2 regions of the Leptolyngbya sp. FACHB-541 genome follow, and region 2 is predicted to be linked to the other one. Evidence: riboswitches for the same ligand, from Rfam matches in the RefSeq annotation. Region 2 holds a riboswitch; the other holds the start of a gene.
The links. A riboswitch is a leader RNA that binds a small molecule or an ion and turns the genes downstream of it on or off. The one in region 2 is predicted to bind cyclic di-AMP.

Region 1 (7,710 bases), on a different contig from region 2:
GTAGCCTGTTTGATTTTGATGCCAGACGACACCGAGCTTTTTGGGGAATCAGCCAGGATGGACAACCTGTAATTGGGGTGTCCACTTCTTACGTCGATTCCATCTCGCTGGGCGAAATGCTGTACCAGTCAGGGCTTCAGGATGCGGTCATGCTCGACTCTGGAGCAAGCACTTCTTTGGCTTATCGGGGCGAGTCATTAGTGGGCTATACGCCCCGCCCTGTACCTCATGTGGTTGGGTTAGTGCCACCTGAGTCTGATTCTCAAGCGAATGCGGGCTGTACGGTTGCGTCTAATACCAATTCCCAAGATTAGGTCTACAGATGGAAGGGCACCCGTTCTACGGAGTGCCCTTTCATTTAGAGGAACGTTATAAATAAAATTTCAGGGGTGGCAAGCTCAACCTACCACCCCTGAAATCAAATCTTGAATCAAATATTTTACGAAATTACAGCTTCAGGCTGATAGCGGATGTTTGCCTGGTGGAATCGCTGGAGTGCATCCTGGAGGCGATCGCACTCTGCAATCAGGCTAACTCGCACATAGCCCTCGCCACCTGCGCCGAACGCATTGCCGGGAGTCACTACAACTCCAGTTTGCTGTAGCACCGAGAGGGCAAAGTCAGTAGAGCCAACTCCCGGTGGGCAGGGCACCCAGAGATACATCGTGGCTCTGGTTTTGGGCACTGTCCAGCCCAGCTTTGCTAAACCGTCAATCAAAAAGTCGCGACGGGTGCGGTAGCGGGCCTGCACTTCATGCAGGTAAACATCTGGTAGTTGCAGCGCAGTTTCAGCAGCCGACTGGAGCGCTGCAAAAATGCCGTAGTCCAGGTTGGTTTTTAAGGTTCGCAAACCCTGGATCACATGGCGATTGCCGACGACAAAGCCGACCCGCCAACCTGCCATGTTGTAGGTTTTGGAAAGCGTGTGAAACTCTACGCCAATTTCTTTGGCACCGGGAATTTCCAGCAGACTGGTAGGGTGGAAGCCATCAAACGCCAGTTCTGCGTAGCACAGGTCGTGAACTAGCAGAATTTCGTGCTTGCGGGCAAACTTGACGATGTCCTGGAAAAATTCACGGGGAGCGGTTGCGGCGGTTGGGTTGCTGGGATAGTTAAAATACAGGATTTTCGCCTGTTCTGCTACCGAGTCTGGAATCGATCCCAGGTCAATCAGCCAATCCTGTTCTGGCTTCAGAATGATGCTGTGAATTTTGCCCCCCGCAATTAGCGGACCGCGAAAGTGAGCCGGATAGGAAGGACTGGGTACTAAAACCAGGTCGCCCGGATTGACATAGGCGATCGCCAAATGCGTCAGTCCTTCTTTAGAACCCAGCAGCGGCAACGCTTCACCATCGGGATCAAGCTCAACTCCGTAGCGGCGACCATACCAGTCGGTAATGGCGCGACGGAAGCTGGCAGTTCCCTCAAAGGGCGGATAACCGTGGTTTGCCGGATTTTGCAGAGCGGCGATCGCGGCATCCACAACGGGTTGCGGCGTAGGTCCATCCGGGTTGCCCATTCCCAGGTCAATCAAATCTAGCCCCTGCTCACGGGCACGGGCTTTCAGTTCATCCAACCGCGCAAAGACATAGGGCGGCAGAGCACTGAGGCGATCAGCGGGGGTAATCCAGTCTAAGCTCATGCCTGCACCTCGTTAGAAGAATGAGCTATATTGGACAGCGCTTGCCGAGCCGAAGTTCCATTTGGCTCTGAAATTCTGAATCCCTGACAGGGCACTGTTGTAGATACCATTGCTGCCATCAGGTGAGCGGGCGTAACCTCAAAGGGCAACCGATGAATATCAGACCCGACTGAACAGGCAACTTCTGCGGCGCGTTGCAGATTTGCCAGCGTCACCTCCGCTAAGCCTAAATCAGACAAGCTCTGAGGCAAACCAATTTCTGCATAAAACTTGAGCAACTGTTGGCGCGCCGTTGCGGCTAGCTGATTGCCCTGCACCATTTCCTCCAGGCGAAGCTGCACCAAAATGCCGTAAGCAACCTTCTCGCCGTGCAGCGTACCGTGACTTTCAAGCAAATGAGTTAGACCATTGTGAACGGCATGAGCCGCTACCGTGCGGCATTGAGCGCCACCCAATCCACCAATCACTCCAGCCAGCAGCACCGTTGCATCCACCACTTCTCGCCAAGCCGCACTGCCCGGAGCTTGGAGTGCGGCTACAGATTTTTGAAATAGAATATCGCGCAAAACACGCGCCTGCTGCACTGCCCCAATCACTAAAGTTTGGTCAGAGTGTCCGCTGCTCACCGATGCCTCGTACCATTTCGCCAGGGCATCCCCAATCCCAGCAATTAGGGTGCGGTTGGAAGCAGTCTGGAGTAGCCCATAGTCCAGCAGCAGCAGATCAGGGCAGCGAGCCAGACTGACATCATAAAGAAACGCACCCTCGGCAGAGTAGACGTTTGACAGCGCAGTCCAGGCAGCACAGGTCGCCGCAGAAGTAGGGATCGTTACAATCGGCAGATCGAGCTGGTAGGCTAGCAGCTTGGCTGCATCCAGCGCCTTGCCGCCGCCTAAACCAATAATCAAATCTGCTTCATGGTTGGTTGCTGCCTGCCGCAATGCCGCTAAGCTTGCCTCGCTGCAATCTGCTCCGTAAGAGGCTTGAGCTGCTGCTAGCCGCTGCTCTAGAACAGGTTGAAGAAAGGGCTGTACGGCGGCTAGGGTGCGATCGCCCCCCACTAAAAGCGGTCTTTTCCCAAAACGGGCGATCGCTTCTCCCGATTGGGCTAGTGCATCCTGCCCCCGGATTACCGTAGCAGGAGCCAAATTTAGCGTAAACAGCGGAGCAGAACTCGCAACATCCGAACTTTGAGACAAGGATGAATGGGTCATAAGGCAAAGCAACCATCACCATCAGCGGCGAAAGGCAAAAATTTAGTAAGAATCACTTTATACCAATTTTCATAAAGCTGTATAGAACAGTGGGGATTAGGGGTTGGGGGTAGAGGAGTTTGCTGTTATTCACTCCTAGTTCCCTCGCTCCCCTTACTCCCACTTACATCAGGAAGTCCTTACATACTGGACATACTGGCTGGCTCCACTTCAGAAGGTACTTCGGGAGGGGGAAGCTGGGCGAAGTTTTCGGGGTAGAGTTTGATTTCCATTTGCTCGTCGTCGCGAATAAAGAGCGATCGCCTAATTTGCCCTAAGTACAACGGTTGGGAAATTCCTGGCTGGGGATGTAGTACTGTCCGCGCCCGAATGGTTAGCTTGTCATCGCCTCGGCTGAGACGACCGGGAGAAAACAGATTGCTGGCTGCTTGCTGCAAAGTGGCAGTTAGTTCTGTTTCTGTAATGGTTTGAGGCACCACGATCACCACCCGATCAGCGCCAGAGTCATAAATGGTGGAGTACCGCACCGCACCTGGAATCACCGTGCGGGTAAAGGGAAATAATCCCAGCCCAAACAGCCCCACTGTCAGCACCACCAGCAAACCTGTCGCACCAACCAGCCGAAACCGGATACCCCATTTGAATAAAAAGCCGAGCAGGGCGATCGCTCCAAATACCAGGGTTGCGATCCCCGCCCATTGAGCAAATTGAAAAAAGTCAACGTTGGTTGGCATGTTTTCTGTAATTCTTGATGGCACTTCAACTTAATATCTTGAAGATTATGGAACAATGGCACCCAACCTTCAAAACAGAATTTTAATTTTACTCGTTGCTGATAAACCCAGCAGGCTGAACGTCCTTCGCTAGTTCCAAAGCTGCCTTGACTGTATGCCAAGACAGGTTGGCACACTTAATTCGCACTGGAAACTGAGCAACGCCCTGCATCACGTTAAGCTTTCGCAACTCAGAAGGAAATTCTGCCTCGCCCTTCATCATTGCCTGAAACTTTTGCACCATTTCCAGAGCTTCGGCAGTGGTTTTGCCTCGCAATGCATCAGCCATTAGATCAACCGATGCCATCGCGATCGCACAGCCTTCTCCCTCAAACTTTACGTCTTGAATCCGGTCTTCTGCGTCATTCAGTTGCAGGGTTAACTCAATCGTGTCGCCACAGGAAGGGTTGTGTCCTTTCTGGTAGCGATCGACTGGATCAGTTTTGCCCCGGTTGCGAGGCTTTTTGTAGCGCTCTAGAATGACCTGCTGATAAAGATCGCGCAGATTGTCCAATGACATAGCTATTCATCAAGAAACATACTCATCCTTCTTGATCCTAGCAGGGACGTGGAATTGAAGCAGGACTAACTGCTTCGCTGAACCGAATTGATATCCGATCGCTCAACTTGTTCCATCTGCAAACGCAGCCCAACCCACCTTAAAGCTATGGTGAGCGCTTGATTGAGCGGCATTCGCTCACCACTCAAATGGGGAGCCAGGTGAGCAATTTGCTGGGACATTGCAAAACTGGGAGCAGGTAAACCATTGGCGATCGCCTCTTGAACCGTTGCCACGACTTCTGGAATATCTGCTTTGTGGCGCATACAGGCAGCAAACCTAGGCTGACCCTCTCGATCTGCCACCGTTGCATAACCAAATAACCTGCAAATGGACGGTCGCCAGAGATAAACTTGACAGCGCCCATTTCCGGGTACGTCCAAATCAGGCTCGTAAAAGAGGCAGGCATTCGTTTCATTCACTTCAGCCGACTTCTCCAGCCATTTCGCTGCTTCACCTTGCCGAAATAGCTCCACTGCCAACGGCACCATCTCTAGAGGGGTAGCTTCTACATGAGGATTTTCGCAGCAGCGACCACAGCCCGCGGGACAGTGAAGCTGAGTAGCTGCCTGAAATGCGCCGGTCTGCTGATCAATCTGTTCGTACAGATCTATGACTTGTTTAGCAATTTCGTCTATCGCTGTTTCCTTCGCCATACTTCTTGCAATGCAGGAAGAGGTGTAGCTACAAATCTAGATTGGCGATCGCCGGAATTCCTAAAACCGCGCAGGGAAACCCTTTGGACCATTGCGAAATTAGAGGATGGCGAACAGAACGGCAACCCAAAACAAGGACATCAGCAGATTCGGCGATCGCCACCTGCTTTAACTCCTCGGCGCAATTCCCAATCCGCAAGTGAGTATTTAGTGATCCGCGCCATTCCTCAGCTAGGCACCGAGCCTGCCAAAGAATCCGGTCTGCCTGCTCAAAGGGAGTTTCAGGACGGGTCAACGTTGCGGTACTAGAACGCTCTGTCTTGGAAGCATGCAGCAATTGTCTCCCACCATTTCCTTTAGAGTTCGATCGAGTTGTTTTGGTTAGGGTTGCAACCTCATCGACTACATAAACCACATGCACCGTTACTTGCTTTTGAGTTGCTAAACGAGTTTGGTGCGCCATCCAAAAAGTCAGATCTAGAGCCGTTTGGCTGCAAGGAGAACCCGTATAGCCAACCATCAGATTAATCGACTCTTGAGCTAGCTCCTGCGACTGAAAATTAGCTGCCGCAGACACTTCTGGCTCTGGTAACAGCAGCATTTGCTCGACCAGGTTGCGTTGACCTAGCGTACCTTGCAGACGAGCTAACATCGGTTTGATTTTCACAGCTTTGACCTCTCCACGAAGTGAACTAGAAATGAGAGGTGGGTCAGGAAAGAAGGACTGTACCCATCTGGATAGACTTGATCCAAACAGAAACACCCTACTTGAGGAGACTCCAGCGACTCTAGCTGTATTAGCAAGTTTAGGAATACTCCCGGTTTTACAACCTTGTAAGCCTAAACGACCACTTCTACAGATAGCTTAGTCAAATCCTTGAGTTCTCCTTCCAAAGCCGACGGAGTTAGCTGACGGGCTAAGACTGGAAGGTGTCTCTCTCATATTGAGATTAGCCCCGATAAACAATTGGTTCCTCCGCTTCAAACCTACCAATAGGTTTGGATTAGGCTCCCACTCAACTACTAAAACAGAACTGAAATAGAACCAAACGTGCGTGAATCTACAGAAGCATTCACCACTCATTTAGAGTACGAGATTTTTGGGCAAATGCCCATGGCAACTCATACAACGTTTGATAAATTAACATGTTTCGGGTGAGCTTCTAACTATCTTGCGGTAGATGCCTTATGGCTGAGGCGTTTGAGCCAATTAGCGATCGCCAATCTATCTCGATCTGCAATTGTCTTTTAGATTACATATTCGGGCTATTCAATACATATTCAACACATTGGGTTGACGAAGTATCTAACTAGAGGCTATCCTGTCATCAAACTGAATAGGTCAGCTTAATCCGGGTCTTGCGATTTTCTTTAACGCACTTCCTGGAACGGAGGAACCAAATTTGGGGCTTATCTCTGAGGTTAATTGAGAAGGACATCTCTCAGTCCTAGCCCGTCAGCTAACTTCGTCGGCATTGAGGGGAGATTGAAAGGTCAGCATTTTTTCACAATGCACCGATCTAATCATGATCCTGAACAGGCTTCAGCACCATTGCTGTGTCTGTTCAAACGTTTGAGCAGCGGGGTTTTTCCTGCGTCTGTCGGGCTGAGTCAGGTAGAGAACTGAGCAGTAGTCTATAAGCTGCTGCCTGACGAAGTCTGTTGCTCAAGTCAAGTTTGACCAGCGTGAGGGGCGATCGCTTTGCGGTGCGCCCCTTTTTCTTTGGAAGATGCAATTCTTAGAACAAATCGCTGTAGGGGCGAACGGCGGTTCGCCCTTACCTGTGTGTTATTCATCTAGAAAAACGCTGTAGCTGTAACAGTATTAAAATTAGAGCTTTAAGGCGATCGCTCAATTATGCTGCCTAGAGAAGAACTGCTTCAGGGAATCGAAAATCGAGACAGCGCTGCACGGGTCATTGACCAGGCAGATCAGGCTATCAAAACCTGGGAGGTGGTCTGTACCGATTTTCTTTCGCCGCCTGAGTTAGCTGAAGTGCAGCAAATGTTTGCACGGCTGACCGAGGTGCAACTGCTGGCTTGGGGAGGCTATCCGCAAGCCGAACGTCAGCGTGTGGCGATCGCTCGTCCTGAAATTCCTTTAGATCAGTCTCAGGTGGCGATCGCCGCGCTAGACATTGCCGGAAACTTTCTGTTTGACTCAGCGACTCATCGCGACTTTTTGGGTGCGCTGCTAGGCACGGGACTGGTGCGCGACAAGGTGGGCGACATCATTGTTTTGGGAGAACGGGGTGGACAGGCGATCGTCGTTCCTGAACTGGTCGAATTTCTGGAAATGAGTCTGACGCAGGTACGCTCAGTTCCCGTCAAAACACGGCAGATTGACCTGAGCGAACTGAAAATCCGGGAACCCAAAAAGAAAGAACTGACGACCGTAGAAGCTTCTTTGCGGCTAGATGCGGTTGCCTCTGCCGGGTTTGGCATGTCACGCAGCAAAATGGCTGAAATGATTAGTGGCGGAGATGTGCGGGTCAACTGGAAGGACGTTACCCAGCCCAGCCATCAGCTTAAATCGGGCGACCTGGTCGCGATTCGGGGAAAAGGGCGATTGGAAATTGGTGAAGTCGCTGTAACGAAGAAGGAACGCTATCGGGTGCAGTTGACTCGTTTTGTCTAAACTCGTTTTGTCTGAATCTAAAAAGTGTGAATGCACTTCTCATCAGATGCATTCACACACTCCATAGCGTTAAGAACGCCGTACATTCAAACAGCACCAATCCTTCCTGCGCCAGAGTGTTGCAACAATCCAGCCGCTTTGCTCCAGCGTGTCAGCGACGGGTTTTACCTGGTCAAGCAAAATGCCGCTGAAAATTCCCCAGGTGGTGGGTTTGACGATCGCTTCCAT
Region 2 (7,710 bases):
CCCGCCGGATAGCTCATCAGGGTACTTCTCAGCCGCTGCATTCAGGTTCACCATAGCGATGTGTTCATTCACCACTCGCTTTTTGTCTGCGGGAGTTAGGTGATCTAGCACTTCATCAACGGCTAATCGAATATTTTCGCGCACCGTTAACCAGGGCAGTAGGGAATAGTGCTGAAACACCATCATCCTTTCTGCTCCGGGCTTGCGAACTTCGCGTCCGTCTAGCCAGATGGAGCCTGATGTCGCCTTTTCTAGTCCACTAACAATCTTGAGCAGAGTCGATTTGCCGCAGCCGGAGTGACCGATGATGGAGATGTATTCGTTCTCACCAATATTCAGGTTGATGTCGTCGAGAACCACCGTTTCACCACCGTTTGGCTTAGGGTAAGCCTTTGTCACATTTTCGATTACCAAAAACTCTTTGGGTGAGTTTGCAGTTTGAGATGTGTTGGCAAAGTTCGCAGTGGGTTTAATCATGTGGGACTCCTAGTTGCAGTAGAGCGAGAAATCTAGATCAGGAATGGTTTAGAGCCGCAATTCTCAAGACATGAAGATGCGAGTGGGGCGATCGGCTCGGATATCAAAACGATTCAAATAGCCAACCGGATCACTGGGGTCAAACCCGATGTTGTCAATGAATGCCTCTGGCGGTTCAACTTTGTAATCATCAGCCGGACACTCAATGCCCATTTCTGCGGCAATCTCACGATATAAGTCAGTTCTCCAAGCTTGTCTAGCCAGTTCTTCCGCATTTCTAGGAAATTCTGAAATTTGTCCCCATCGGGTAGCCTGGGTCATAAGCCAAATGCTTTGCGACTGCCAGAGAAACGTAGAGTGATCATTGGGTACCGTAGAAACGGTCGAAGGCATATCGAAGAAGATAGTTGTCTCGTCAGGCGCTTCGACTAGCCGCTCTTTTTCATCAAACCCGCCGTAGTTGTAGTTCCCCAGGATGGCAGCTCCCGTGAATTTGGTAACACAGTCAGGCAAAGAGCCAATGTTGTCTTCAGTAATGGCTGGGGGTGCCTGGCAGGTTTTGGGTTTGGCAGCCGTGTAGGAGATACCTGTGATGATTTGAGCAACCTCTTGGCGGTTGTCAGGATTGCTGCAATATTGACAGGCTTCAATCATGGCCTTGACCAATGAGCGATAGGTTTTGGGGTTTTCTTCGATGAAGGACTCCATTACTCCCAACACACGGTCTGGGTGCCCCTGCCAAATTTCTCGCCCCTGGGCAAAGGTGAAACCAACGCCTTCGTTGCCGCTGATAGCGCGGGTGTTCCAGGGTTCTGCCACCATGTAGCCTTCCATTGCACCGATGCGAATGTTGGAAACCATTTGGGGCGGCGGCGTAATGATGATACGAAACTCATCTAGCGGATTTATCCCTGCTGCTGCTGACAGATAGCGAATGAAGTATTCATAAATGGCAGAACTAAGGACGACTGCCCAAACTCGCCGTTCTGGAGGCAGGCTACCAAAATGTCGGCGAAAGTCCTGACCAAAAGTTTCCAGGTCACCGTTGTATTCTTGCCAGGGACGCAAGCCACTCTCCCACATCGCCTTGTTCATGGTCATGGCGTTGCCGTGACGGTGAATCGTCATGGCGGCACACAGCGGCGCGTGACGTGCGCCTTCGGCTCCACTGCGGGCGTTGGTGACTGCACCAGAGACGACAGGTGCGGCATCGAGGCGACCAAAGATGATGCCATCGCGGGAGGTGGCCCAGCTTGCTTCCCGGTTCATCTTGACGTTTAGCCCATATTTGTGGAAGAAGCCTTTTTCGTGGGCGATCGCAAATGGCGCACAGTCATTGACCGGGACATAGCCAATAGTCAGATTTGGCTTTTCTAACGTACCGGGATCAACAACCTGATCGATCGCTTGGGCCGCGGGAGTGAGGATGTTTGAACTGGTGCTACCTGTGGCGCAGGAAGCTAGTGCCAATCCGGTTGCGGTCGCGCCAAATCGTTTGAGAAATCTCCGCCGACTCCAGGGGTTATCAAAAAGAGTAGTCATGCTCGGCCCTCTTGCTGGGTATGGGGTGACGCAAAAAGTAGCTAAAGTTCAGAATTTCTGGTTGCCTGTAGAGCAGTTTTTCTGCTTGGTCAAAACGGTCAAGAAGCTCGTTCCACAGATTGATTTGTAGCCAAAGGATTAGGTTTGGGAGATAGGACGATGCGTTACCCAAACTTGGATTCTGCTGACGAAGTAATCTAAAACCAGTCCTGTAACCCCAATTACAACTACTGCCAGAAATACAGAACTTAGGTTGAGTCGATTCCAGGAATCCCAAACGAAGAAGCCAATGCCGATGCCACCTGTCAACATCTCGACTGCGACGATGACTAACCAGGCAATCCCTAAACTGATCCGCAGCCCGGTGAAAATGTAGGGCAAGCTGGCTGGCAGAATAATTTTAATGACTTGTCTCCAGCGAGGCATTTCTAGCACTCGTGCGACGTTAATGTAGTCTTTAGAAACGCTAGATACGCCCAAAGCTGTGTTAATGATGGTGGGCCAGAGTGACGTAATGAAAATAACAAAAATGGCGGAAGGGTTTGCCAGATTAAAGATAGCAAGGGCGATCGGCAGCCAAGCCAGTGGGGAAACGGGCTTGAGGATTTGAATAATCGGGTTTAGCGCTAGCATGGCTTGCCTTGACATACCAATCAGGAAGCCAACGGGGATGGCAACCAGGGCACCCAGCCCAAACCCAATCAGGACCCGGCGCAGGCTTGCTGCTAGCAACCAGCCAATTCCTAAGTTCCCTGGTCCACGTCGGTAGAAAGGATGCAGGATGTAATCAAGGTTTGCAACCAGGGCTTGCCAGGGAGTAGGCATGAGTTCGCTTCGGAAGATTGCAATAATCCACCACAGCAGAATGAGTCCTGCAAACCCCAATATTGGTAGCAGCACAGAGTCTCGCACTAGTGCTGGGCGAAGCGATCGCCGCCACGTTGCTTGAGCAGCGACAAGAATGACCTGAATGTTGAATTGCAGCAGCATGGAATCCTCCTGAGAGTGCGAGAGGCGATCGCAGACTAAGAAACGCTGTGCCACTCCGATTCGAGCGCACAAAAAAGCGTCCCTTGCATACACATGAGGACACTGAAGTATCTAGCAGTAGTAAAAATGCTGATTCTTCAGTCTCCTCTCAATGCCGACGGAGTTAGCTGACGGGCGAGGACTGAGAGGTGTCCCTCATTGAAGATGGAGGATGAAGATCAAGGGAAAAATGATCATCCCTAAACCCGAAAACCCTACATCAAGCAATGATAAGCCCCAAAATTTGGTTCCTCCGTTCTGAACTTTGCTTGTGACTGATCGCAAACAAACATAAGCCCAGATTAGGCTGACTTACTTATTCGATTTCCAAATAAGGTAACACTGCCCTTTAGGCTCGTCAATGCATCTTTTGACAGACCGAAACAAAAGCCTGTGACAGCACGGTAAACTGATGGTGCAACACTGTTTGATTTTGCTTTTGCTTTGAGTGAGGCTTGTCCTAATGGCGACGTGGGCAATGTGGGGCGGTATCGTAGTGGTCGTGGCTTACTTGCTGGGCGCTATTCCCACGGGCTACTGGATTGGGCGATTGAAAGGAATTGACATTCGGCAGCATGGGTCTGGCTCGACGGGTGCGACAAATGTTTTGCGAACGCTAGGTAAACTGCCAGCGCTGGCAGTGCTGCTGATTGATGTGTTGAAGGGAGTGGGGGCGATCGCCTTCACGCGTTGGCTCTATACATTGCCAGCGGTGGTTGCTACGACTCCCGCATCGATTGATCTAGAAATCTGGGTGCCCTGGGCGGTAACAATCGCTGGATTGCTTGCCATCTTTGGACACAGCAAATCAATCTGGATTGGCTTTAGCGGCGGCAAATCAGTTGCAGCAGGGCTAGGTGTTTTGTTGGCGATGTCGTGGATGGTCGGGTTGGGCGCACTGGCAGCCTTTGGGGTCGTGTTGGCGCTGTTTAGAATTGTGTCCTTGGGATCGATTGTGGCGGCGATCGCAGGCTGTGTTCTCATCGTGGCACTGAATCAGCCTTTGCCCTATCAGCTGTTGGCGATCGCAGGTGGGCTTTATGTCATTTGGCGGCACCGCAGCAACATTCAGCGATTGATGGCAGGCACAGAACCTCGCATCGGGAAGAAGCTGCAAGAGTCAGAAGACGTGGTGGTTCAGTAACGCAAAGCATCCCGGGCTCAAACGCACTTAATCTGACTGACTACTGCTGCCACCAGTGCAGTGGGCTCAACTGGCTTAGGTAGCTGAAGCTGGAAGCCTGCATCTAGCAATTGCTTGCGATCATCATCTTCTCTGTCATAAGCAGTTAAGGCGATCGCCGGAAGGTGAGCGTGCTTTGCGGTAGTTGGGATCAAGTTTGGGCGCTCTGATTCGATTTCCCGTACCTGACGAATTAGCGCATAGCCATCCTGTTCTGGCATTCTCACGTCGCTGATTAAAATATCGGGCTGCGACTGTTGAATCACTTGCAAAGCTTCATTGGCTGAGGTGACTGTCTTGACGTTTGCGCCAGCATCCTTCAGCACAACAGCTATCCATTCACGGTTGTCTGCTTCATCATCAACTACTAAAACTTGCAAACCCAGGAGGGGATGAAAGGGTGAGAGGTTGGAAGGGTAAATTTCTTCCCATCCTCTGACTTCCTCTTTGTTTACCAGCAAAGGCAAAGTGACTGTGAAAGTGGCTCCTTGCCCTTCGCCTGGGCTGTCTGCTTCAACCGTTCCTCCGTGTATTTCTACCAATTGACGCACGATCGCCAGTCCTAAACCTAATCCGCCGTGACACCGAGTGGTGGCCTGTTCTGCCTGACGAAAGCGATCAAAAACGTAAGGCAGAAAATTTGAACGAATGCCTTCCCCAGTATCGCTTACAGTAATCACAGCGTTAGTGGCAATGCGCTCTAGTCGAACTTCAATTAGTCCGTGTTGAGGCGTGAACTTGGTGCTGTTAGCAAGCAAATTCCAAACGATCTGCTGGAGGCGATCGCCATCTCCCAATACGAAAGTGGCTGATTCATCTAATACTGTCCGAATCTGAATATTTTTAGCCGTGAAAGCAGGCTGTGCAGACTTGATCGCTGCTTGAATCACTGACACCAGATTGATAGGCCGAATATTAAGGAAAAGCTTGCCCCGAATGATCCGAGAGATGTCCAGCAAGTCTTCGACTAGTTTTACCTGTGCTCTAGCATTTCGCTCAATTGTCTCTAATCCACGAGCAACCATTGACTCATTTAACTGCTTGTTGCGAAGCATCTGCGTCCAGCCCAACATAGCGTTGAGGGGCGATCGCAGTTCGTGGGAGACGATTGCCAAAAATTCGTCCTTAAGAGTACTTGCCTGATTCAGAGATTCTGCTTGTTGGCGCAGTTCCTGCTCTAGTTGTCTCCGCCGAACAATTTCTGCTTCTAGTGCCTGATTGGTCATTTCAGCCAGTGCATTCTGCAACTGCGCTGCTTCGAGTTGCTTGCGTTCGCTGATGTCTCGCAGTAGCCAGCGCAACCCCACAGAATTACCTTTGGAGTCAAACATTGTAGTAACCGTTAGCGCCGCATCAAAAGGATGGGCACCGCGAGGCTGTAATCGAATGATCCACTCCGAAAGTCGTTCAACCTGCTGCAATCGGTTCAGTTCGTTCCAAAAAGCTCCATGCTCAGGCTGAGGCACAAACACGGTTAGAGGTTTCCCGATCAAATACTTCTGCGGCACCTTGAGCAACAAACTAGCCGCATGATTAGCTTCCTGAATATTACCTTCGGAGTCAGTGATTAAATAACCATCAGGAGCAAATTCAAATAGCTCCTGGTAGCGCTGTCGTTCTACTTCTAATGCTGCATGAGCTTCTAACAATTCCTGATTCTGCTGGTTCAATACCTCCTGAGACATTCGGAGTTCTTCCAAGGAAGTACCCAGTTCTTCCAATGCTTCGGACAACAGTTCTGGATGTTGTAATGAATTGGAGTGAGCGTGTTGTAATAGAGTACTTACTCGCTCACCTAGTGCCCTCGTTTGTTGGCTCAGCCACTCACTGTTTACGTTCACTTTTCTAAAACACGGCTTTAAAGTTGCTTTTCAAATTACCTTTCAGATTACTGAAAATCCCAGTGTTCTCATCCCTCGCTAGATTTGTTTATTGGTGAACCTTTTTAAACTCACCAAATTCTGTTTGATTTCTCCCATATTGAAGCCGGATGAATGGAAGTCTTGTAGAACCCACTGATTGATAACGGCTTTCAGATCAACAAACCATAGGTAGACGCAAACGGTTGTTCGCACCTACAGAAACGATATGTTTTTTATACGGTTGAAAACCGCTATAGCACTGTTTAGGACTGAACTAGCGGGGTATTTTACCCGATTAGCCGCAGTTCTAATTTCCGATCGCCCATCCTTACCGAAATCCCTTTAGACAGATTTCGCGACATATCAATTTCTGTAGGGGCGCACTGCGGTGCGCCCCTACTCTTTCCTGGGTCGCACCTTAAAACGGGCGAAACTGTTACCAGAATCTCTTTACATAGAAAATTTGATGGAGAATAGGGGATTCGAACCCCTGACCTCTGCGGTGCGATCGCAGCACTCTACCAGCTGAGCTAATTCCCCAAGTTGCTTTTGCATTTTATAGCACTGTTGCTCAAGTTAGCCGACTGCTTGGCGAGGTTTTGCCCGTTCAAATACCTGCCGCACTCGATCTAGCTCCAATTCTGAAAGATAGTCCACTGCCCAGTTTGACTGACGCTGCATCATGTGAAACGGGTAAGTGTTGGCAACTCCGACAACCTGCATTCCAGCCCGTTTGGCTGCCTCAATTCCCGCTGGGGTGTCTTCGATCGCCAGACACTCTATCGGCTCTAGCTTGAGCGTCGGATATTGCTGATTTAGCTGTTCCACTGCCAGCAGGTACCCAGTGGGGTCTGGTTTGCTGGTTTTGATATCGTCTCCTGCCACAATCAATGAAAAGGCTTGGGTCAGGTCGGCTCGGCTTAACACGAGTTCCACTTCTGATCGCAAGGCACCACTGACGACCGCCATCTTGATCTGAGCCGATCGCAACTGAAAGATTAGATCGGGTAGCCCTGGATAGATCGGCAGCTTGTCGATCGCCTCTAGCTGCTGCTGATAGAGCTTTGATTTTCGGGCAATCAGTTGATCCAGGTATTCTTCTGTGACGATGCGCCCCCGACGTTGCAATAGGTCTGTCAGACAGACGCGATCGCTTTTCCCCAGGCAAACTTCCCAAAACTCTCCTGGCTTGGGGCGCAAGTTCTCCTGAATCAAAAGTTCGTCAATTAGCTTTTGGTGGAGCGGTTCATCATTGATGATCACACCATTGAAATCAAACAAAACTGCCTTGAGGGTCATACTTCCTCTAGCCCATTGCCCACTGGCGATCGCCTTCTTCCCATTCAGAATACCGCATCGGCTCCGCACTACCAGGAATTGGTTTGACTCCGCGGGTCACCTGTTGCACCCACCAAATATCTTCCGTTTGCACTGAACCAAACCCAGCGGCACCCATCCAGGTATCCACGCTGCCTGCGGCATAGTCTTTGATGTAGGGTTCTTCAAAAATTTCGGTGAGCCAAGCCGTTTGCCGTATAGTAGCCTGATTGCCATCGAGAATGGCAACCTCACCGCCCACCTTGAGCAATCGGAAACATTCCCGCAAAATTTCACGGG

Region 1: it holds a riboswitch for cyclic di-AMP, as region 2 does, so the genes downstream of both, H6G00_RS28735 (universal stress protein) here and ntrB (nitrate ABC transporter permease) in region 2, are expected to answer to the same signal.

What each region holds. Positions count from the first base shown of each region.
Region 1 is NZ_JACJPC010000131.1:3,456-11,165, reverse strand. It holds gene H6G00_RS28765 (polysaccharide deacetylase family protein) at 1-314, shown strand, start outside; gene H6G00_RS28760 (aspartate aminotransferase) at 440-1,642, opposite strand; gene H6G00_RS28755 (iron-containing alcohol dehydrogenase family protein) at 1,639-2,856, opposite strand; gene H6G00_RS28750 (Ycf51 family protein) at 3,036-3,590, opposite strand; gene sufU (Fe-S cluster assembly sulfur transfer protein SufU) at 3,679-4,149, opposite strand; gene H6G00_RS28740 (YkgJ family cysteine cluster protein) at 4,215-4,844, opposite strand; gene H6G00_RS28735 (universal stress protein) at 4,873-5,511, opposite strand; cyclic di-AMP (ydaO/yuaA leader) riboswitch at 5,724-5,865, opposite strand; cyclic di-AMP (ydaO/yuaA leader) riboswitch at 6,179-6,334, shown strand; gene H6G00_RS36325 (hypothetical protein) at 6,516-6,641, opposite strand; gene H6G00_RS28730 (photosystem II S4 domain protein) at 6,703-7,482, shown strand; gene prmA (50S ribosomal protein L11 methyltransferase) at 7,552-7,710, opposite strand, start outside.
Region 2 is NZ_JACJPC010000112.1:22,001-29,710, reverse strand. It holds gene H6G00_RS24560 (ABC transporter ATP-binding protein) at 1-477, opposite strand, end outside; gene H6G00_RS24555 (ABC transporter substrate-binding protein) at 541-2,019, opposite strand; gene H6G00_RS36270 (hypothetical protein) at 2,018-2,149, shown strand; gene ntrB (nitrate ABC transporter permease) at 2,158-3,009, opposite strand; cyclic di-AMP (ydaO/yuaA leader) riboswitch at 3,147-3,328, opposite strand; gene plsY (glycerol-3-phosphate 1-O-acyltransferase PlsY) at 3,512-4,192, shown strand; gene H6G00_RS24540 (ATP-binding protein) at 4,210-6,072, opposite strand; tRNA gene H6G00_RS24535 (tRNA-Ala) at 6,561-6,633, opposite strand; gene H6G00_RS24530 (HAD family phosphatase) at 6,670-7,392, opposite strand; gene H6G00_RS24525 (class I SAM-dependent methyltransferase) at 7,400-7,710, opposite strand, start outside.